One region of the Mesorhizobium sp. WSM4816 genome, then DNA from elsewhere that is predicted to be linked to it. Evidence: riboswitches for the same ligand, from Rfam matches in the RefSeq annotation. Region 1 holds a riboswitch; the other holds the start of a gene.
The links. Region 1 has a riboswitch for thiamine pyrophosphate ahead of thiC (phosphomethylpyrimidine synthase ThiC). Riboswitches for the same ligand answer to the same signal wherever they lie in the genome.
Positions count from the first base shown of each region.

Region 2: it holds a riboswitch for thiamine pyrophosphate, as region 1 does, so the genes downstream of both, thiB (thiamine ABC transporter substrate binding subunit) here and thiC (phosphomethylpyrimidine synthase ThiC) in region 1, are expected to answer to the same signal.

Region 1 covers NZ_JBVVQR010000001.1:347,514-357,924, forward strand. Annotated here, with positions in the region: gene AC0L3H_RS01540 (ABC transporter ATP-binding protein) at 1-719, shown strand, start outside; gene AC0L3H_RS01545 (hydroxymethylpyrimidine/phosphomethylpyrimidine kinase) at 836-1,600, opposite strand; gene AC0L3H_RS01550 (thiamine phosphate synthase) at 1,591-2,196, opposite strand; gene AC0L3H_RS01555 (thiazole synthase) at 2,193-2,966, opposite strand; gene thiS (sulfur carrier protein ThiS) at 2,971-3,168, opposite strand; gene thiO (glycine oxidase ThiO) at 3,137-4,138, opposite strand; gene thiC (phosphomethylpyrimidine synthase ThiC) at 4,135-5,964, opposite strand; TPP riboswitch at 6,066-6,182, opposite strand; gene AC0L3H_RS01575 (ABC transporter ATP-binding protein) at 6,263-7,903, opposite strand; gene AC0L3H_RS01580 (ABC transporter permease) at 7,900-8,823, opposite strand; gene AC0L3H_RS01585 (ABC transporter permease) at 8,827-9,741, opposite strand; gene AC0L3H_RS01590 (ABC transporter substrate-binding protein) at 9,823-10,411, opposite strand, start outside.
Region 2 covers NZ_JBVVQR010000044.1:19,599-30,009, forward strand. Annotated here, with positions in the region: gene AC0L3H_RS29145 (amino acid ABC transporter ATP-binding protein) at 1-700, opposite strand, end outside; gene AC0L3H_RS29150 (ABC transporter permease subunit) at 697-1,377, opposite strand; gene AC0L3H_RS29155 (amino acid ABC transporter substrate-binding protein) at 1,538-2,311, opposite strand; gene AC0L3H_RS29160 (RNA polymerase factor sigma-32) at 2,657-3,520, shown strand; gene AC0L3H_RS29165 (M48 family metalloprotease) at 3,751-5,178, opposite strand; gene thiQ (thiamine ABC transporter ATP-binding protein) at 5,470-6,240, opposite strand; gene thiP (thiamine/thiamine pyrophosphate ABC transporter permease) at 6,237-7,856, opposite strand; gene thiB (thiamine ABC transporter substrate binding subunit) at 8,112-9,125, opposite strand; TPP riboswitch at 9,169-9,282, opposite strand; gene AC0L3H_RS29185 (thiamine diphosphokinase) at 9,384-10,028, shown strand; gene AC0L3H_RS29190 (ABC-F family ATP-binding cassette domain-containing protein) at 10,030-10,411, shown strand, end outside.

The sequences.
Region 1 (10,411 bases):
CTCTGGCTCGCCAGCGCCGCAAGATGCAGTATATTTTCCAGGATCCGTTCGCCAGCCTGTCGCCGCGCATGACCATCGGTCAGATCCTGACCGAAGGCCTCGATATTCAGGGCATCGGCAGCAGGCGCGAGCGGCGGGCGAAGGCTGAGAAGGCGCTTGCTGCTGTTGAGTTGCCAGTCGATGCCTATGATCGCTACGCCCACGAATTTTCGGGCGGGCAGCGCCAGCGCATCGGCATCGCCCGGGCGCTTACGCTCGAACCCGAATTCATCGTCGCCGACGAGCCGGTCTCTGCCCTCGATGTCTCCATTCAGGCGCAGATCATCAATCTTTTGCGCGACCTGCAGGTCCGGCTCGGCCTGACCATGCTGTTCATTTCGCATGACCTGGCCGTCGTCGAATATATCTGCGACACGGTGATCGTTCTCTACCTCGGCCGCATCATGGAAGTCGCGCCTGCTGCCGCGCTCTATGCCCGGCCGCAGCATCCCTATACGCGCGCGCTGCTCTCGGCCATTCCGTCGCTCGACCCGCTGGCCAGGCAAGGCCGGCAGGTGCTGAAGGGCGACATTCCAAGCCCGGCAAATCCGCCGACCGGGTGTGTTTTCCGAACCCGCTGCCCGGTTGCCCTCGACGCTTGCGCCGGCATCGTCCCGCCGTTGCGGGCAACAACGTCCGATGGCCATTTGAAGGCCTGCATTCGCGACGACATCGCTTGAGACAAGACCCGACAAGGCGATTTACTTCGCGTGCTGTCTGAGAGACTCTCCGAAGGAAGGCGAAGAACCGGCCGCCAGCTTGCTGCCCAGAAAAGCCCCCGCCAAGCTCAACCGCCTCAATCCCGAGAGATCGATTTCCGAAGCTTCTCGAAAACCAACAGCTTGCTTTTGCGCACGCCGTCTTCAAGCAGGCTTCCGTTTGCCAGGTGCGCGGCGATGGCGCTGGCCAGCGCGCAACCCGTCCCGCGCATCGATCCGCCAAGACGCGGCGCATCGAAGCGGATGGGCTCTTGATCGGCGCGCAGCAGGATGTCCGTCGATCGACACCCCGCGGCGTGGCCGCCCTTGATCAGCAGGGCCTGCAATCCGGCGGTGAGCAATTTCTGACCTTGTTGCAATGCGCCGTCCTCGTCGATGGCCGGGTCTGAGCCGGCAAGGACAGCCAGTTCGATGAGGTTGGGTGTGACGAGACGGCAAAGCGGGATGAGTTCATGCTTCAGGACGCCGATAGCGCCTGTGTCCAGAAGCGGCCAACCCGAAGAAGAGACCAGCACCGGGTCGATGACTGCCGGTATCTGTGGGTTTTGGCGCAGCACATCCGCGACGGCGACGATGGTTTGCTCCGTCGCGAGCATGCCGATTTTGATCGCCCCGACCGCATTGGCTTGCAGCGCGGCACGCATCTGATCGGCCACCAGCCCGGGTTGCAACTTGTGGATTTGCGCGACGGCTTCATGCGTCTGCACCGTCACGGTGGTAACGGCAAGGCAGGTGCGCAAGTCGAGGGCGGAGATCGTCTCAATGTCGCGGACTATGCCGGCGCCGCCGCTGGAGTCCGAGCCGCCGACGACAAGCACATGCGGTTCGCGCCTCAACGCCATCGGCTCGTCTTTTCGATCCACTGGCGCGTTCGCGCTTCCGGATCGGCATCCAATGTGATGTCGGTCACTACCGCGGCGCTGTCCGCACCGGCACCGAAGACGCCCTCGATCCGGTCGGGATTGAGGCCGCCAATCGCGACCAGAGGTGTCGGCGCGATCCGGCGCTTCCATTCGCCAAGCCGTTCGAGCCCCTGCGGCGCCCATTTCATCTGTTTCAGGATGGTCGGATAGACTGGGCCGAGCGCGATATAGTCCGGTCTGGCGGCAAGGGCTGTTTCGAGTTCGAGATGGTCGTGCGTGCTGAGGCCGAGACGGAGACCCGCAGCCCTTATCCGGGTAAGGTCCGCCGCTTGCAGATCTTCCTGTCCGAGATGAATGAAATCGCAGTCCTCCTCGATCGCCAGCCGCCAGAAGTCATTGATGATGAGCTGGCATTTGTAACCGGCGCACAAGGCCTTCGCCTTGCGGATCTCGGCGCGCAACGCAGCCTCGTCGAGGTTCTTGACGCGAAGCTGCACCAGCCTGACGCCGAGCGGCGCCAGCCTTTCAATCCAGGCGGCGCTGTCGACGATCAGATAAAAAGGATCGAGTTTCATTGAAAGACTGCCCGGCCGATTGTCGGCGTCGATGGGACGGCGAGGTCGCGCGGCTCGAGCAGGCCGGAGCGATAGGCCTCACGGCCGGCATCGACCGCCTTGCCGAACGCGCGCGCCATGCCGATCGGATCGGCGGCCTTGGCCACTGCCGTGTTGAGGAGCACCGCGTCGAAGCCGAGTTCCATCACGAGAGCCGCGTGAGATGGGCGGCCGAGGCCCGCATCCACGATCAGCGGGACATCCGGGAAATGGCCGCGCATCGAGCGGAGCGCGGTGATATTTACCGGTCCAAGCGCAGAACCGATCGGCGCGCACCAGGGCATGAGCACCCCGCATCCGGCTTCCAGCAATCGCTCGGCGACGACGAGATCGTCCGTCGTGTAAGGAAATACAGCAAACCCGTCGTCGCACAGGATTCGCGCGGCCTCGACCAAGCCGAAGACGTCAGGCTGCAGCGTGTCATGATTGCCGATCACCTCGAGCTTGATCCAGTTCGTGCCGAAGACCTCGCGCGCCATCTTTGCGGTCGTGACGGCTTCCTTGACGGAGTGACAACCGGCGGTGTTGGGAAGGACATGCAGCCGCAGCGATTGGATAAGCGACCAGAATTTCTCGCCACCCTTGCCGCCGGCCATTTCGCGGCGCAATGAGACGGTCACCGCGGACGCGCAGGATGCCTTGACCGCATCGGCAAGAATGGCGGGCGAGGGGTACTGTGCGGTGCCGAGAAGCAGGCGCGACGGAAGCTTGGTTCCGTAAAGCTCGATCACGTTGCTAACCTCCTTGCATGGGTGAGAGAATTTCGATCCGGTCGCCGTCCTTCAACTGGAACAGCGCCCGCTCAGTCGCGTGCACAACCTCGCTGTTCACGGCCGTTGCAAGCCAGTTGCCCTCGTAGTCAAGCGCGGCGAGAAGCTCCGCCAGGGTGGCGGCGGTGATCTCATGCGCTTCGCCGTTGACCGTCAGTTTCATCAGTAAGTTCCACCGGTTTGTCAGTATCGAAAACAAGGTCGGCCGCCCGGCGCGCCATGGCGGGGGCCAGCAGGAAACCATGGCGGTAGAGCCCGTTGATCGCGACGCTCCTGCCATGCGCTTCGACGCGCGGCAGGTTGTCGGAAAACGCCGGGCGAATGCCGACGCCCGTCTCAACGATCGCGGCCTCGCCAAAGGCGGGATGAACCGAATAGGCGGCGTTCAGGAGCTCCATCATCGCCCGTACCGTGACCGGCTCCGTGGACAGGCTCTCGACCATCGTTGCACCAGCCATGAAATGGTGGTCGGCGCGCGGCGCCAGATAGAGCGGCAAACGCGGGTGCAGCAGCCTGACTGGGCGCGACAGCGAGATGTCCGGTGTACGCAGGATCAGCATCTCGCCGCGCACGCCGCGAAGCCTTTCATCGCTGGACGCCATTCCCATGCAGTCGATCTCGCGGTCGAATCCCGTCACGTGCCGGGCGTCCACTCCGAAGCGGAACTCGACGCCGCTTGCGGCGAGTTTTTCATGCAGCGCCGCCATTGCTCGGCGTGGGTCGAGATGGGCCTCGCCCGGAAAGAACAGCCCGCGACGGAAGCGGCCGGCGATCTCGGGTTCCAGGAGCGCGATTTCGTCTTCGTCGACCCGCCGATGACCCGACGTGCGGCTTGCAAACCGGGCGAGTTCGCCCGCATCCCGCGGCATTGCCAAAACGAGTGTTCCGGCCCGCGTGACATGACCCGGCAGGACCGCATCCCACCAGTCGGCGGCGTCGCGTCCGAGATCCAGCACCGGCTGCTCGGCGCTTTCGCGCTCGCACCAGGGCGCCAGCATGCCGCCGGCCATCCATGATGCGTTGCCGCCAAGGCCATGCCGGGTCTCGGCAATGGTTACCGCAGCACCGCGGGCGGCGAGTTCGAAGGCGGCGGTGAGGCCGGCGACGCCAGCCCCTTTGACCAGCAGCCTCATGACGGCTCCGGCATCTTCGGCATGGGCGGTTCGCCGTCCACCGGCATATAAAGATTGCCGCCCTCGCGGTACTTCGCGGCCATCGCCGCCATGCCCTCTTTCTGTGCCTCGGCCCGAATGTCGTGGGAGATGCGCATCGAGCAGAATTTCGGCCCGCACATCGAGCAGAAATGCGCCAGCTTGTGCGCCTCCTTCGGCAACGTCTCGTCGTGGAAGGAGCGCGCGGTTTCGGGGTCGAGCGACAGGTTGAACTGGTCTTCCCAACGAAACTCGAACCGCGCCCTCGACAGCGCATCGTCGCGGAGCTTCGCTGTCGGATGACCCTTGGCGAGGTCGGCGGCGTGCGCGGCTATCTTGTAGGTGATGACGCCCGTCTTGACGTCGTTGCGGTCGGGGAGACCGAGATGCTCCTTGGGCGTGACATAGCAGAGCATCGCCGTGCCGTACCAGCCGATCATCGCAGCGCCGATGCCTGAGGTGATGTGGTCGTAGCCGGGTGCGATGTCGGTGGTCAGCGGCCCAAGCGTGTAGAAGGGCGCCTCGCCGCAGACTTCGAGCTGCCTGTCCATGTTCTCCTTGATCTTGTGCATCGGAACATGGCCCGGCCCCTCGATCATGACCTGGCAATCCTTGGCCCAGGCGACCTTTGTCAACTCGCCGAGCGTTTCCAGTTCGGCGAACTGCGCCGCGTCGTTGGCGTCGGCGATCGAGCCGGGACGAAGGCCGTCGCCGAGCGAGAACGACACGTCGTAAGCGCGGCAGATGTCGCAGATTTCCTCGAAATGCTCGTAGAGGAAGCTTTCGCGGTGGTGATGCAGGCACCACTTGGCCATGATGGAGCCGCCGCGCGACACGATGCCGGTGACCCGGTCGACCGTCAGCGGGATGTAGTGCAGCCGCACACCGGCATGGATGGTGAAATAGTCGACGCCCTGTTCGGCCTGTTCGATCAGCGTATCGCGGTAGATTTCCCAGGTCAGGTCCTCGGCGATCCCTCCGACCTTCTCAAGCGCCTGGTAGAGCGGCACGGTTCCGATCGGCACAGGCGAATTGCGGACGATCCATTCGCGGATGTTGTGGATGTTGCGACCGGTCGACAGGTCCATGACGGTGTCGGCTCCCCAGCGGATCGCCCAGACCATTTTTTCGACCTCTTCGGCCATCGACGAGGTGACGGCTGAATTGCCGATATTGGCATTGATCTTGACCAGGAAATTGCGGCCGATGATCATCGGCTCGCTCTCCGGGTGGTTGATGTTGGAGGGAATGATAGCCCGTCCGCGCGCTATCTCGTCGCGCACGAATTCCGGCGTGACGAAGTCCGGGATCACCGCGCCGAAAGAGTTGCCGTCGCGCTGCATCCCGCCGCGTAAGCTCTCGCGGCCGAGATTCTCGCGAATGGCGACGAACTCCATTTCGGGGGTGATGATCCCGGCCCGCGCATAGGCAAGCTGCGTCACCGCTTTGCCCGTTTTTGCCTTTAGCGGCCGGTGGCGCACGGGAAATTCCGGCGTCAGGCGCTCACCTGACGCAAAGCCGTTGTCCTCCGGCCTGACACTGCGGCCATCGTGGAATTCGACGTCGCCGCGCGCCGTAACCCATTCATGGCGAAACCTGGCGAGGCCCTTTTCGATGCTGGTTTCGACAGTCGGGTCCGTATAGGGACCGGACGGATCGTAAACGGTGACAGGCGGTTCGCCTGCCGTCGGATGGACAGCGATTTCCCGCATCGGCACCCTGATCTGCGGGTGAATAAGGCCGGGTTTGTGGATTTTCCTTGAGGCGGGCAGCGGTCCCGTCGACACGGCGGGGGAAATGGCATTCATTATGAGGCTCCTTTGCTCATGCATTGGAGACCCAGTTCTGTGCCGGAAGGATGAAAAGACGCTTTGGTCTGCCTGCTTACAGGTTTTCGGGCATGGACTCCCGCAAAGCGCTTGCACCGTCCCTACGCCAGTATGAACTGGATCAGGTTCAACGGGTCACTGCGCCGCGAAAGCCAGCAGTATCTCAGCCCCTTGCCGGGACCCCCCTGGTGAATGGGTCAAATTGAGCGGGCGATCGCCATTTTGTCAAGCGCATTCGGCCCATCAGTCGGCAACGCTAGCTGGGCGCGCGGACGAACTATTGAGCCTGCGTAAGCCATTTGGGCCTGGGCACAGCCTGCAACAGGCTTTGCGTATATTTGTGGCGAGGCGCCCCGAACAGCGCCGCGGTTTGACCTTCCTCGACAATCCTTCCGTCTTTCATGACCATGATCCGGTCGGCGAAATGGCGCACGATCGGCAAGTCGTGGGTGATGAAAATATAGGAGAGGCCGAGCCTGGTCCTGAGGTCGGCCAGAAGGTCGATCACCTGCGCCTGGATAGAGACGTCGAGCGCCGAAACCGCCTCGTCGCAGACGATCAGTTCCGGCTCGCTGGCAAGTGCGCGCGCAATGGCGATGCGCTGTCGCTGGCCGCCGGAAAACTGGTGCGGGTAGCGCTCGGCGTGCTCCGGCAACAGCCCAACCAATTCCAGGAGCTCTGCCACGCGAGCCTTCCACCTGTCCTTCGGCAGGATATCGCGGTGGATCACCCAGGGCTCGGAAATGATCGAATAAACGCGCATGCGCGGATTCATCGATCCGTATGGATCCTGGAAGATCATCTGGACCTTGCGCCGAAACGCCATGAGGCGCTTCCCATTCATGTCGAAGATGTTCTCACCGGCAAAGACCGCGCTACCGGCGCTTGGCGCGTTCAGCCCCAGCAGCATGCGCGCGACGCTCGATTTGCCGGACCCGGACTCGCCGACGATGCCGAGCGTTTCTCCTCTCCTGACCTCGAAGCTTATGTCATCCACCGCCTTGAACGTCCGCTTGCTGCTAAAAGCTCCGGAAGCAAGCTCATAGTGCTTGGTGAGATGTTCCACCTTGAGCAGCGTCTCGCCGGCGACCGCCGTCGAACGCCTGTTGGGCGCCTCCGCTGCGTTGCCGTGGGGCAGGGCGGCGATGAGGCGGCGGGTATAGGCGTGCTGCGGATTGCTGAAGACCTCCTTGGCGATGCCTGTCTCGACGACCTTGCCGCCGTTCATGACGATGATCCGGTCCGCCATGGACGCGGCGACTTCGAGGTCGTGGGTGATCATGATCAACGCCATGCCGGTTTCGCGCTGGAGATCGCGCAGCAGATCGAGGATCTGCGCTTGCACGCTGACGTCCAGGGCAGTCGTCGGCTCATCGGCGATCAGGATGTCCGGTTTCAACGCGATCGCCATGGCAATCATCACGCGCTGGCGCTGTCCGCCCGAGAATTGATGCGGATAGAAGTCGACGCGGTTTTGCGGCTCTGGAATGCCGACCCGCCGAAGCAGTTCTATCGTCTTGGCGCGTGCGGCCTTGCCGGCTGCCGCACCGTGGCTCTCAAAGACCTCCTCGATCTGGCGCCCCACCGTGTAGACCGGGTTCAAATAGGCGAGCGGATCCTGAAAGATCATCGCAATCCTGCGGCCGTTGATGCTTCGGCGCGCCTCGGCACCGAGGCCTGACAGTTCGACGCCGTCGAAGAAGCAGGAGCCGGCCACGATATCGCCTGGCGGGCAGTCGACGAGATCCATCACCGTGCTGGTGCTGACGCTCTTTCCCGAACCGCTTTCGCCGAGGATCACCAGCGTCTCGCCACGGCTGACGTGGAAAGAGACATCGTCGACGGCGCGTACCGGCTGGTCATCCGAAAGAAAATCGACGGTCAGGCCCTCGAGCTTGAGAATGGTCGCGTTGCTCATCGGGCAGCTTTTCGCAATGTCTGAAGGCGCCAGCGTTGCTGCGGATCGGCAACGGTGCGTGCCCAGTTCGAGAGGATGTTGAGCGACAGCGTCGTCAGCATGATTGCAAGGCCCGGCCAGAATGCGATCCACCAGGCGGTGGCAAGATAGCCGCGGCCGTTTGCCACCATCGCACCCCACGTGAAGTCCGGTGGCTGAATGCCGAGGCCAAGGAAACTCAGCGCCGATTCCGACAAAATGACGGTCGCGAAATCAATGGCTGAAATCGTCACCAATGTCGGCAGGACCAGGGGGGCGATGTGCCGGATGATGATCCGGGCCGGCTTCGCGCCCATGGCTCGCGCCGCGCTGACGAACATGCGCTCGCGCAGCTCCAGCACTTCCGCGCGCGCAGTTCTGAGGTAGATCGGCATGCGCGTCACGGCGAGAACGATCACCAGGTTGGTGATGCTTGGGCCCAGTGTGTAGAGCACGATGAGCGCCAGCAGCAGCGAGGGAAAGCTCATGACGACATCGGCCAGGCGCAGGATGAGATGACTGTACCAGCGCTCCGAATAGCCCGCTATCAGGCCCAGCGTTCCACCGACCAGCATTGACGCGAACACCGCCGCCGCGGCAATGCCGAACGTGTTCTGCGCGCCGACAATCAGCCTGGCCAGGATCGGCCGGCCGAGGGTGTCGGCGCCAAGGACGTAGATCCAGCCGCTGGCCAGCGAGAACGGGGCGAGGTTGCGCTGGCGCAGCCCGAGCCGCGATGCGGCGTCGCCCACCAGCCACGGGCCAAGGACCGCCGCGATGACGACGATCGCCAGGAAAATAGCAGCGGCGAGCGCAAGCCTGTCGCGCTTCAAATAGGCGAAAAGCACGCGACCGCTGCCTGGAACGGCCGCCGGCTTGATGTCGGGGGTGATGATCGTCATGGCTCAGTACCGGATGCGCGGATCGAGAACCGCGTAGAGCAGGTCGATCGCGATGTTGAGGATGAAGATGGCGGTTGCCGTCACCAGAATGGTCGACTGGACGACGGCAAAATCGCGCTGGATGATCGAATCGATCATCAGCTTGCCGATGCCGGGCCAGCCGAATATCGACTCCACGACGACGGCGCCGTTGACGAGGCTGGTCGCCAGGTCGCCGGCGACCGTGACGACCGGCAGCAGCGAGTTGCGAAGCGCATGCCCGAAGATGATCTTCTGCCGCGGCAGGCCCTTGGCCCTTGCGGTCTTGATGTATGGAGAGGCAAGCGCCGACAGCATGGTTCCGCGCACGACCTGCACCAGGAGACCGAAAGGGCGAAGCATCAGCACGAAGGTCGGCATGATCCAGTGCGCCCAGCTGCCGGTGCCCGATGTCGGCAAAACTCCGAGCCCCACGGCGAAGACAAGGATGCCGACGATGGCGACCCAGAAATCCGGCGCGCTTGCGCCGGCCAGCGAGACGAGGCTGGCGATACGGTCGAAGATGCTGCCCGGCCGCGCGGCCGCCAGCGAGCCGACAAGAATTGCCAAGGCGGTCGACAGCGTGATCGCGACGACGGCCAGCTTCAGTGTTTCCGGGAACGCCTCAAGCGCGACCTGCATCGCCGAGCGGTTCTGGCGCAGCGATTCACCGAAATCCAGCTGCAGCAGATCGCGCAGATATCCCAGAAACTGCCAATGGATCGGCTGATCGAGGCCGTTCAACCGCGCGAACGCGGCCCGAGCTTCCGCAGTCGAGTCCAGAGGCAGGTACAAGGCGGAAGGATCGCCGGTGAGCCGTGTCAGGAAAAAAACCAAGGTCAAAAGACCGATGACCGACAGGATGCTGTGCGACGCCCGGCGTCCAAGATAGGTTATCATTTCGGATGCCCTTCGGCGGATATCGACGGAGGCAACGGGTCGGGGGCGCAGGGCGACGACCGCCTGGCGCCCCCGTATCGCTCAGTCTTTGATGGCGATATTGGCCAGCGGTATTTCGCTGTTGGTGGTGATATCGGGCTTCCATTCCAGCCTGGTGCCAACCCGGGTGTAGCCGATCATATGGAACATCGGGATGTCCGCCACCACTTCGTTGCGGGCCTTGCCGAAAATCGCCTTGAAGCTGTTGGTGCGGGCTTCGCCGGTCGCCGCCAGTGCCTCGTCTATCTGCTTGTCGAATGCCGGATCGGCCAAGGTCGAGTAGCTGCCGCTCGATCGATAGAAGATCGGCACCGTGAAGGCCGCATCGCCCTTGTTGTTGTCATGCATCATCTGCAGGAGATTGGGGCCGCGCTCCGCCGGGAACGGCTTTTGCAGATAGCGCAGCCAGTCGGCGACATCGAGCATGGTAAGCTTGACGTTGAGGCCGGCGTCCTGCCACATCGTCATCATCGCCTCCATCGCTTCGGCGCCGTTCGGATAGATGCCGTTTCGCCCGATGAGCTTGATCTCGGTGTCGACCGCGACACCCGCCGCGCGCGCCTCTTCGATGAGCTTTTTCGCCTCTTCCGGATCATACGACCAAGGCTCGAGCGCGTCGTCATGGCCGTTG
Region 2 (10,411 bases), on a different contig from region 1:
CCGGATTGCTGAACAAAACCGCGGCGGGGCCTTTCTCGACGACGCTGCCGGCGTCGAGGAACACCACCTCCTGCGCGATTTTGGAGGCGAGGCGCAAATCATGCGTCGCCATCACCATGGTGGTGCCTTCGCTGGCGAGTTGGCCGAGCACGTCGACCACCTCCTGCGCCAGTTCCGGATCGAGCGCCGAAGTCGGCTCGTCGCACAGCAGCACTTTCGGCGATGGTGCCAACGCCCGGGCGATCGCCACGCGTTGCTGCTGGCCGCCTGACAACGTCGCCGGCCAGGCGTCGGCCTTGTGCGCCATCCCAACCTTTTCGAGCAGGGCGAGCGCCCGCTCACGCGCTCGCCCGGCCGGCCATTTCAGCACCGTCACCAGCCCCTCCATGACATTTTCGATCGCCGTGCGGTGCGGGAACAGCTGGAAATTCTGGAACACCATGCCGGTCTGCAGCCGCAGGCGCTGGATGGCTGTGCCGGGAATCTTGCCGCCGGGATGGAATTCGAGCGCGTCGTCGCCGATGCGCACCGTGCCCGAGGTCGGGATCTCGAGCAGGTTGATGCAGCGCAGAAGCGTGCTTTTCCCACCGCCCGAGGGGCCGACAAGGGCGGTGACGCTGCCTTCCTCGATGGTGACGGTCACGCCCTTCAGCACGAGGTTGTCCCCAAAGCGCTTCTCGATGTCGGTGAGGCCGATCATGCGCGCGCCTCCAGGAAGCCGCCATAGCGGTTGAGCCGCTTTTCCAGGCGCGTCTGCAACGCCGACAGCACCGAGCTCAGCGCCAGATAGAGAGCCGCCGCCTCGACATAGAGGATCAACGGCTCATAGGTGGTGGCGACGATGCGCTGCGCCGCCTGGAACATCTCCGGCACCGTGATGGCTGCGGCCAGCGATGTGTCCTTGACCAGCGAGATGAAAGTGTTGGACAGCGGCGGCACCGCGACGCGGCCCGCTTGTGGAAGGATAGTGCGTCGCATCGCCTGGCCCCAGGTCATGCCGATCGAATAGGCCGCCTCCCACTGCCCCTTCGGCACCGAGCCTATGACGGCGCGGATGATCTCCGACGTATAGGCGCCGATATTGAGTGTGAAGCCGATCAACGCGGCTGAAAAGGCGTCGAGCAGGATGCCGACCGAGGGCAGGCCGTAGAAGATCAGGAAGAGCTGCACCAGAAGCGGCGTGCCACGGAAGATCCAGACATAGAAGCGGACCACGGCGACCAGCGGCGTCGGGCCGAACAGCCGGACGAGCGCTGCGACCAGTCCTACGAATAGACCGAATGCGAACGACAGCAGCGTTAGCGGCACGGTGAAGATCAGCGCGGCCCATAGCAGCGTGGGCAACGAATCCAGCATCAATTGCAGCCAGTGCGGCACGAAAACTCTCCTTGCGAGATTGCCGCCCAAAATCGGCCCGGCAGCATCGAGGCGCGACCATACGGTCGTCATATCACGCCAAAAGCGGCGGCCGTCAAAGACGGCTCGCCGCGATACTTGGCCATGCGGGCCGGCAACCAGCCGGCTCCGTGAAATGCGCTTACTTCGAAACGTCCTGGCCGAAGTAAGTGTCGGCGATCTTCTGGTAGGTGCCGTCGGACTTGATATCGGCCAGCGCCCGATTGATGGCGGCGACCAGTTCCGGATCGCCCTTGCGCACGAGGACGCCGGAATAGTCGGCGTTTTCTTCCTGCGCGGCGATCTTCACGTTGGCGTCGGGCTTGTGCTTCTTGAAATCGAGGAAGGACAGGCTGTCGTTGATGGTGGCATCGGCGCGGCCGGTAAGAAGCAGCTGGATCGATTGGTCGAAGCCATCGGTACCGACGAGTTCGGCGCCGTTCGCTTCGGCGAGCTTGCCGAAATTCGAGGTCAGCGACTGCGCCGCCTTCTTGCCCTTCAGGTCGGCAAAGCTGTTGATGTCGGTATTGTCGCCGCGCACGATCAGCACCGCCTTGGAAGCAATATAGGGATCGGAGAAATCATACTTGGCCTTGCGCTCCTCGGTGATGCCGACCTGGTTGATAACAGCGTCATAGCGCTCGGCGTCGAGGCCGGCGATCAGCCCATCCCATTTGCCTTCGAGGAATTCGGCCTTGACGCCGAGTCGCTCGGCGATCGCCTTGGCAATCTCGACGTCGAAGCCGACCAGTTCGCCCGAGGCATCATGATAGGTGAAGGGGGCATAGGTACCTTCCGTGCCGACCTTGAAGACACCGGCCTGCTTGATCTGATCGAGATTGGCGCCGGCATGGCCTGATGTGCCAGCCAGTACCTGCAGTGTTGCGGCGACGATAAGCGATTTGAGCCATTTCATTTTTCTGTGATCCCGTCATTGGCCGGCGTCCGGGGCCGGCGTCCGGCGCATTTGTGAGCGCCGGAAACTGACAGATGCAGCCTGGCGAAATAAGAAACCAGATTTCAAAAATGAGACACTTTCGAAATCCAATTCTCAAAACCACATCGACTCACGCCAACCGGCCGAGGAGCGACCGCCGCATCGAGCTTTCGAACAGTGCAATCCACGCGACATCAGCGGCGGAACCATTCGCGCGGGTGGCACGTTTGTTGGCTGTTGTAGGGCGCGGCGTCGCCAATTCAACCACGATGCCAGCTCAGGGGCGAGCGATCGCACCGCAACGCCCGGAACAGGGAGCGTGGCATGATGGAAGATACGGCAGGGCGAACCATGGTCCGCGCGGCGATGAAAGCCCCCTATCTCGAGCGCGACGAGGAGCATGTTCTCGCGCTGCGCTGGAAGGAAGACAACGACCAGCAGGCACTGCACCAAATCGCCATGGCGCATATGCGGCTGGTTATTTCCATGGCCTCGAAGTTCCGCCACTATGGCCTGCCCCTCGGCGACCTGGTGCAGGAAGGCCATGTCGGCCTGCTGGAGGCAGCGGCCCGTTTCGAACCGGAGCGCGAGGTGCGGTTTTCGACCTATGCGACGTGGTGGATCCGTGCCTCGATGCAGGACTATATCCTGCGCAACTGGTCGATCGTGCGTGGCGGCACCAGTTCGGCGCAAAAGGCGCTGTTCTTCAATTTGCGGCGCCTGCGCGCCCGCTTGGCGAACGGTGCCGAGCCGATCTCGAACACCTCGCTCTACCGCGAGGTGTCGGTGGCGCTTGGCGTCTCCGAGGCCGACGTGGCGATGATGGACTCGCGCCTTTCGGCCCCCGACAGTTCGCTCAACCAGCCGCTCGCCGACGATGCGGGCGCCACCGAGCGAATGGATTTTCTGGTTTCGGACGATCCTTTGCCGGACGAAGTCGTGGGCGACACGATCGATGTCGAACGCCGCTCTATATGGCTGAAAACCGCGCTCGGCGCGCTCAACGCCCGCGAGCTCAGGATCATCGAGGAACGCCGGCTGAGCGACGAGGGCGCGACGCTCGAAGCCCTCGGCGAGGCGCTTGGCATCTCCAAGGAACGCGTCCGCCAGATCGAGGCACGCGCCATGGAAAAGCTCAAGATAGCGCTGGTGAAGCAAAACCCCGAGTTTCTGGCGACCGCCGCCTAGGGTGTGTTGCGATTCAGGTTAGGACGAGTCGGAGTCGAAGACGGGCGCGAAGCGACCAAACCAGGTGGTTTCCGAGAACCGGAGCGGAGCGTACATAAAGTACGTGAGCACCGGCCTACGCCGGCCGTAGCCTTACTGCCGCGACCGCTCATGAGTGCTCCGGCCGGCGAAGGTCGGAAGCGCAGGAAATTGCCGTTTGCGGGCCGGCATCACCTGAATATCGACACACTCTATCTGTCGGTGATGATCTTGACCTTGTCGCCGGCCGAAACGGCTGCGCCGGGCGACATTGCATTGAGCACCCTGAACAGGTCGAGCTTGCGGTCGACGCCGACCATCTGCGCCGCGAGCGAACCCATGGTCTGTCCGGGCCGGACCGTGACGACGCGGATATGCAGCGGCTTCAGCGCTGCTTTTTCGGCCGCGCTCAAGATCCGGAACGAGCCGCTGACCGAGCGCGCCACCGCGTCCAGCGAGGTGCTGGCGGAGGGGGCTGCCGTCAGCAGCCGGTAGACCTGGCCGCCGGCGCGGATCACCGCGATGCCGAACTGCCAGCCCTCGGCGCTGGCATGCGCCGTCGCCGCCTCGTTGCCGTTGATTGTTTCCTGGCGCACGCTGCTTTCGTCGAGACCGGCCACCCAGCCGCTGCGGAGGTAGTCGGTCAGCGATCGGTTCCTGTCGATCGAGACGCCGTCGAAGCGGATCGCTATGTCGCCCGGTCCGGTTGCCGTCACCGCCGCGGCCGAGTTGTCGATGATGAAGCCGTCGGGCACCGAGAACGACACGCCGAGCCCCGGATGCAGGAAGGTTTCGCCACGCACATAGCCTTCCTCCGGCGTGTCGCCGTAGAGCAGCCCGTCTATGCCGGCGAGGAAGGCGTCGCGGTCGCGCGTGCCGACGCCGGGCGCGCCGAACTGGCGGGCATGGCGCTGCGCCAGATCGATGCGTTGCGGCGTGTTCGGGTGCGTTGCCAGGAAGTCGAGGCTGGCGTCGGTGGCGCCGCTGATCGAGCGGAAATCGGTGTAGGCCGACATGGACTGCAGGAAGCGGCCAGCGGCAAACGGATCGAAGCCCGCCTCGCCGATCGACTTGATGCCGATGCCGTCGGCCTCCAGCTCCTGATTGCGCGAGAACTGGGCAAGCCGCAGCTTGCCGCGGATCAGTGCCGCCTTGGCGGTCGGGCTGTCGCCGAGCACATCCGAGACGACTTTTGTCGCAAAGCCTTCCTCGGCCTCGAGCTGCTGGCGCTGCAAGCCGTGGTTTGCAGTGACATGGCCCATCTCATGCGCGATGACCGCGGCGAGTTCGGCCGAATCGTTGGCCAGCGCCAACAGGCCGCGCGTGATGTAGAGATAGCCGCCAGGCAATGCGAAAGCGTTGACGTTGGGCGAATTGAGGATCGTGATGCGGTAGGTCTGGCTCGGGTTGGCCGAAACCACCGTCAGGCTGCCGACGACCTTGGCGACCATGCGCTCGAGCTTGGGATCGGAATATTCGCCGCCATAGGTCGCGAGGATGCGCGGATGCTGCGCCTTGGCCATTTCGGCGACCTTGCTGTTGGCGGCAACATTGTCGACGGTGACCGGTTTGCTAGAAGGCTGGAAGCCGGATACCTGAACGTCCGGAGGCGTGAACATCTGGCAGCTTGCCAACGCCATGGCAAAGCCGGCCAGCGCCAGGAAGCGCGCCAGCGGTTTCCTTCTCACTCTGTCTGTGCCGGTCGGCAGAACAGCTTCCTTTCGGCTCTCAGCACATGGCCCGAAAATCGGGCATCGATTTTCAGATCATGCGCAAAATCAACTGCCACAGAGTCCTTCGAGCCCACGAGCGCGGATGGCACCGTAGTGGCAAATCACAACCTATGCCGGACCAGTATCGGAGGACCTAGCCACACTACGTTGACCATGGCAAGCAAACGCCACATCGCCTGAAGCCGGTTTGGCCGTAAATTATGTCCGCTTCCGGGCAACATCTCGTGATCCTGCGCCAAACGGACCTGCACCGATATAGCGCCGAAAGGCTTCCGGTCCAGCCTTGGTAAAAAAATCGGCGACAGTCCCGGTTGCGGCAACCGTGCCATTGTCCAGGAACACCATGTCCTGGCCGATACGGTGGGCGTCCTCCGGCTGATGGGTGACGAACAGCACCGTCATGCGCCGCTCCGCATGGACGTCGGCTACCAGATCGAGCATGTCGTCGCGCAACGCCGGTCCGAGCGAGGCCAACGGTTCGTCGAGCAAGAGCACCGGCCGGTCGCGCACCAGGACGCGGGCGAGCGCGACGCGCTGCCGCTCGCCGCCGGAGAGTTCGCGCGGCAGGCGCTGTTGCTTGCCGGCAAGGCCGACGCGCTTGAGCGCCGCGGCGATTGCAGCGTGGTCGGCCTCGGTCAGCCTGAGCGATGGCGAGCGGCCAAGGCCGACATTTCGTTCGACCGAAAGATGGGCGAAGAGATTGTTTTCCTGGAACACCATCGACACGGGTCGCGCCGACGGCGGTTTGGCGCCGACATCGGCGCCGCCGATCAGCACGCGGCCCGATTGCGGCGTCTCGAAGCCGGCCACCAGATTGAGCAGTGTCGATTTTCCCGAGCCGCTCGGCCCCATGATGGCGGTGATCTTCGAGGCGGCGAACTCGACATCGAATAAAAACGGCGCTTCGCCATAGCTGAACGAGGCCTTTTCCAGCCGCACAGCCGTACCGTTTTCGCTGTTGAGCGTCATGATCTTTCTCCCCGTCCCAGCCAGTCCGCGGCCAGGACAAGCGCGAGACAGACCAGGCCGAGCAGAAATGCCAGGCCGGCCGCGTCCATCGTGCGGTAGCTGCCCATGCGGGCCAGCAGGAGATAAGGCAGCGTCTGCAGGGAGTCGCTGCCAAACAGGGCAATGGCGCCGAGATCGCCGAGCGACAAAGCCATCGCGAACGCGAAACCGGTGGCGAGCGGCCGCCGCAGCGACGGCCAGTCGACCAGCCGGAAACGGTTCCAGCCCGAAATGCCAAGCAGCAAACAGAGCCGTTCGTGGCGTTCGCTCGCCGCATCATAGCCGGGGCGAATGGCGCGGATGGCAAACGGCATCGCCATCACCGCATTGACGGCGACGACCATGACAGGGGCGATGGCAAAGACGTCGCTGACGGTCCGCAGGAGCAGGAACCAGCCGGCGCCGATGACGACGGGCGGCACGACGAGGACGAAGCCGGCGCCGGTATCCGTGGCGTATTCGAGCAGCGTCCTGGCGCCGACGCGACGCCTCAAGGCCAGCGCCCGGCGTGCCATGACCAGCGACAGCGACAGCGCCACTGCAAGCAGCGCCGCCAGCAAGGCGAGCACGGCGCTGGTCAGCGCCGCTTGCCGCACCGCGCTCTCGCCCGCCAGCCGGCCGAGATCGGCGCCAAGGCCTGACGTGACCGTGGCCGCCATCGGCCCGGCGACGAACAGCAAAGCGAGGATGATCAATGCTGCGTTCAGCACGGTCTCGGCGGCGCCGGCCGAAAGATAGCGGCGCGAAGCCACCGGCAGGTTGGCGTCGCCGACGGTATTGGCGCCGAGCCGCATCAATGCCAGCACGACGACGAAGGTCAGCGCGATCTGCAGCACTGTCAGCGTCACCGCGCGGGCAGGATCGAAATCGAAACGCAGCGCCTGGTAGATGGCGACCTCCAGCGTTGTCGCACGCGGCCCGCCGCCCAGCGTGAGTACGATGGTAAAGGATGTGATGCAGAGCATGAAGACAAGCCCGGCGACGCCCGGCAGCGCCGCGCGCAGCGTTGGCCATTCGATCAGCCGGAAGGCGGGCCTGGCGCCCATGCCGAGCTGGCTCGCCAGCCGCCACTGGTCGGCCGGCACTGTCGCAAGCGCTTCGAGGAACAGCCGCGTGGCCAGCGGCAGATTGAAGAAGACATGGGCGACGAGGATGCCGGACAGGCCGTATATGCCCGGCCAGCCCTGACCGCCGATCGCGCTGAGCACGCCGGCGAAATAGCCGGCACGGCCATAGAGTGCCAGAATCCCGAGTGCTGCGACGATGGCCGGCAGCGCGAGCGGCACGGCGAAGAGCTGCAGGATGAGGCCGCGACCGAAGAAGCGCGGATGCCGCGACAGCGCCCGCGCCACGAACAGCGCCGGCACGACGGAGAGCAGCGTCGACAGCAATGCCTGCCACAGCGTGAATCGGGCGACGCGGAAGAGGTAGGAATCGAAGGCCGACGCGGCGCCGGACGGATCGCGTGCGCCTTCGACGATGAGCCCGGCGAACGCGCCGCCGATCAGCAGCGCAACAGCGGCAAGCGCGATGGTGCCGGCGGTGATGCGGGGATCTCTACGATGGCCAGTGTGCATTCCGCGCTGCCCAACTTAACGGCGGGCGCTGAAAGATGGGATGTGGCTGAGGTCGAGTTCCCGCCCACCCCCTTCTGGCCTGCCGGCAATCTCCCCCACAAGGGGGGAGATTGGAAGCTTCACCCTCGCCTCAATCCTTCGACTGTTGCGATTGGCGAAAGCGGAAGTGACATCCGATCTCCCCCCTGGAGGGGGAGATGGCCGGCAGGCCAGAGGGGGGTGGCGTGGAGCGAACACCATGCAGAAATCTAAGTCCTACTTGCTCATCACCGACAGCCATTCGTCGACCCAGGCCTTGCGGTTGGCGGCGACCTCTTCGGGGCTGAAAAGCAACGTCTTGGTCGGCTTGACGAGCTTCTCGAAAGCCGGATTGAGCGGCTTCTCGGTCTTGCCGGCAGGGAACATCCAGTTGGTCTCGGGAATGACATCCTGGAATTTCGGCCCGGTCATGAAAGTCAGGAACTGTTTCGCAAACGGGTTCTTCGCACCTGATTTGGTGATGCCGGCAACCTCGATCTGCAGATACGCGCCCTCGTCGAAGGGCGCTGCCTGATAGCGTTGGGTGTTTTCGGCGACCATATGATAGGCCGGCGACGTGGTGTAGGACAGCACCATCGGCGCCTCGCCCTTGGTGAACAGGCCGTAGGCCTCGCTCCAGCCCGGCGTCACGGTGAGCACCTTTGCCTTAAGCTTGGCCCAGGCTTCGGGCGCCTTGTCGCCATAAACCGACTTCACCCACAACAGCAGGCCGAGACCGGGCGTCGAGGTGCGCGGATCCTGAATGACGATCTTTTCATCGGCATTGCCCTCGACCAGTTCCTTCAGGCTCTTCGGCGGCGTCTTCAGCTTTTCGGTGTCGTAGACGACGGCGAAATAACCATAGTCGAACGGCACGAAAATATCGTCGCTCCAGCCGCCCGGCACCTTGACGTCGATGACGGCACCATGCGGCGAAAACAGGCCGGTGGCCTTGGCTTCCGCCGTCAGATTGGTGTCGAGGCCGAGCACGATGTCGGCCTTGGTCGCGGCCCCTTCCAGCCTGACGCGGTTGAGCAGGGCGACGCCGTCGGCGACCGCGACGAATTCGAGAATACAGCCGCATTCGGCCTCGAACGCCTTCTTGACCGCCGGGCCTGGACCCCATTCGGCGGTGAAGCTCTCATAGGTATAGACGGTGAGTTTTTCCTGCGCGGATGCCGGCCCGGTGCCGGCGAGAACGGTCGCCGCGAGCAGCACTGCCGAAACAAGTGTGTATAAAAACGTGCGCATCGGCGCCTCCTTCGTTGGCGTTGAAGGGAATTGAGGCGTCGGGTTGTCCGAAACGTCTAATCCCTCCGCCGGTACAAACCGGATCAGGTTCAGCGGGTTGGCAGGTTGCCTCTCAGCCGGTCCGCGAAGATCGCGTCCAGCACCCCGTTAGAGCGCTTCGACACATAGGCCCGGCCCATCTGCGGCGCAAGCGGAAGTTGCCGGGCATCCAGACCGCGGCCTTCCGTTTCGCAAGCAGGGCTGGTAAGGGCCACGCATATGAGCAAATTCACCATCCTGCTTGGCGGCGACCTTATCCGCACGCCGCTGCTCGACCGCCAGGTCGAAGGCACGCGTGTCATCGCCGCCGACGCCGGCATCAGCCATGCCCGGACTCTGCGCCTGACGCCGGAACTCTGGGTCGGCGACTTCGATTCGGTGCCGGCGGATTTGCCGGACGAGCTCGCCGCAGTGCCGCGCCAGGTGTTTCCGGCAGAAAAGGACAAGACCGACGGCGAACTGGCTATCGCCGCCGCGCTCGAACGCGGCGCCACCAGCCTCGTGCTCGCCGGCGCGTTCGGCGGCAAGCGCACCGACCACGCCTTCCTGCACCTGGCGCTCGGCGTCCGGCTGGCCGAGGCAGGGACAGAGGTGCTTTTGACCAGTGGCGCAGAGGAAGGCGTGCCCTTGCTTCCCGGAAAGGCCGGCTTCGACTACGCCGACGGCACGCTGTTTTCGATTCTCGGCTTCTCCGACCTTGCCGGTCTGACCGTGACCGGCGCCAAATGGCCGCTGAACCATGTCGAGGTGGCGTTCGGCTCGTCGCTGACCATTTCCAACGAGGTCAAGGGCCGGCTCGAAGTCGCGCTGGGCAGCGGCCGCGCGCTGTTGCTCGCCCATCCATTCCCCCTACCTGAAAGCTGACATGGCGCCGCCGCTTCTCAATCTCGACGGGATAAAACTGACCTTCGGTGGCACGCCGCTGCTCGACGGGACGGAACTGACGGCGTCGGCGGGCGACAAGATCGCTCTGGTCGGCCGCAACGGCTCGGGCAAGTCGACGTTGCTGAAGATCGCTGCGGGATTGATCGAGCCGCAGGATGGCGAGGTGTTCCGCCAGCCTTCGGCAACAGTGCGCTACCTGCCGCAAATGCCCGACATGGATGGTTTCGCCAGCGTCCGCGCCTATGTCGAGGCGGGGCTCGGACCCGCCGACGATCCCTACCGCGCCACCTATCTGATGGAGCATCTCGGCCTGTCCGGCGAGGAACGGCCGAACGATCTCTCCGGCGGCGAAGCCCGCCGTG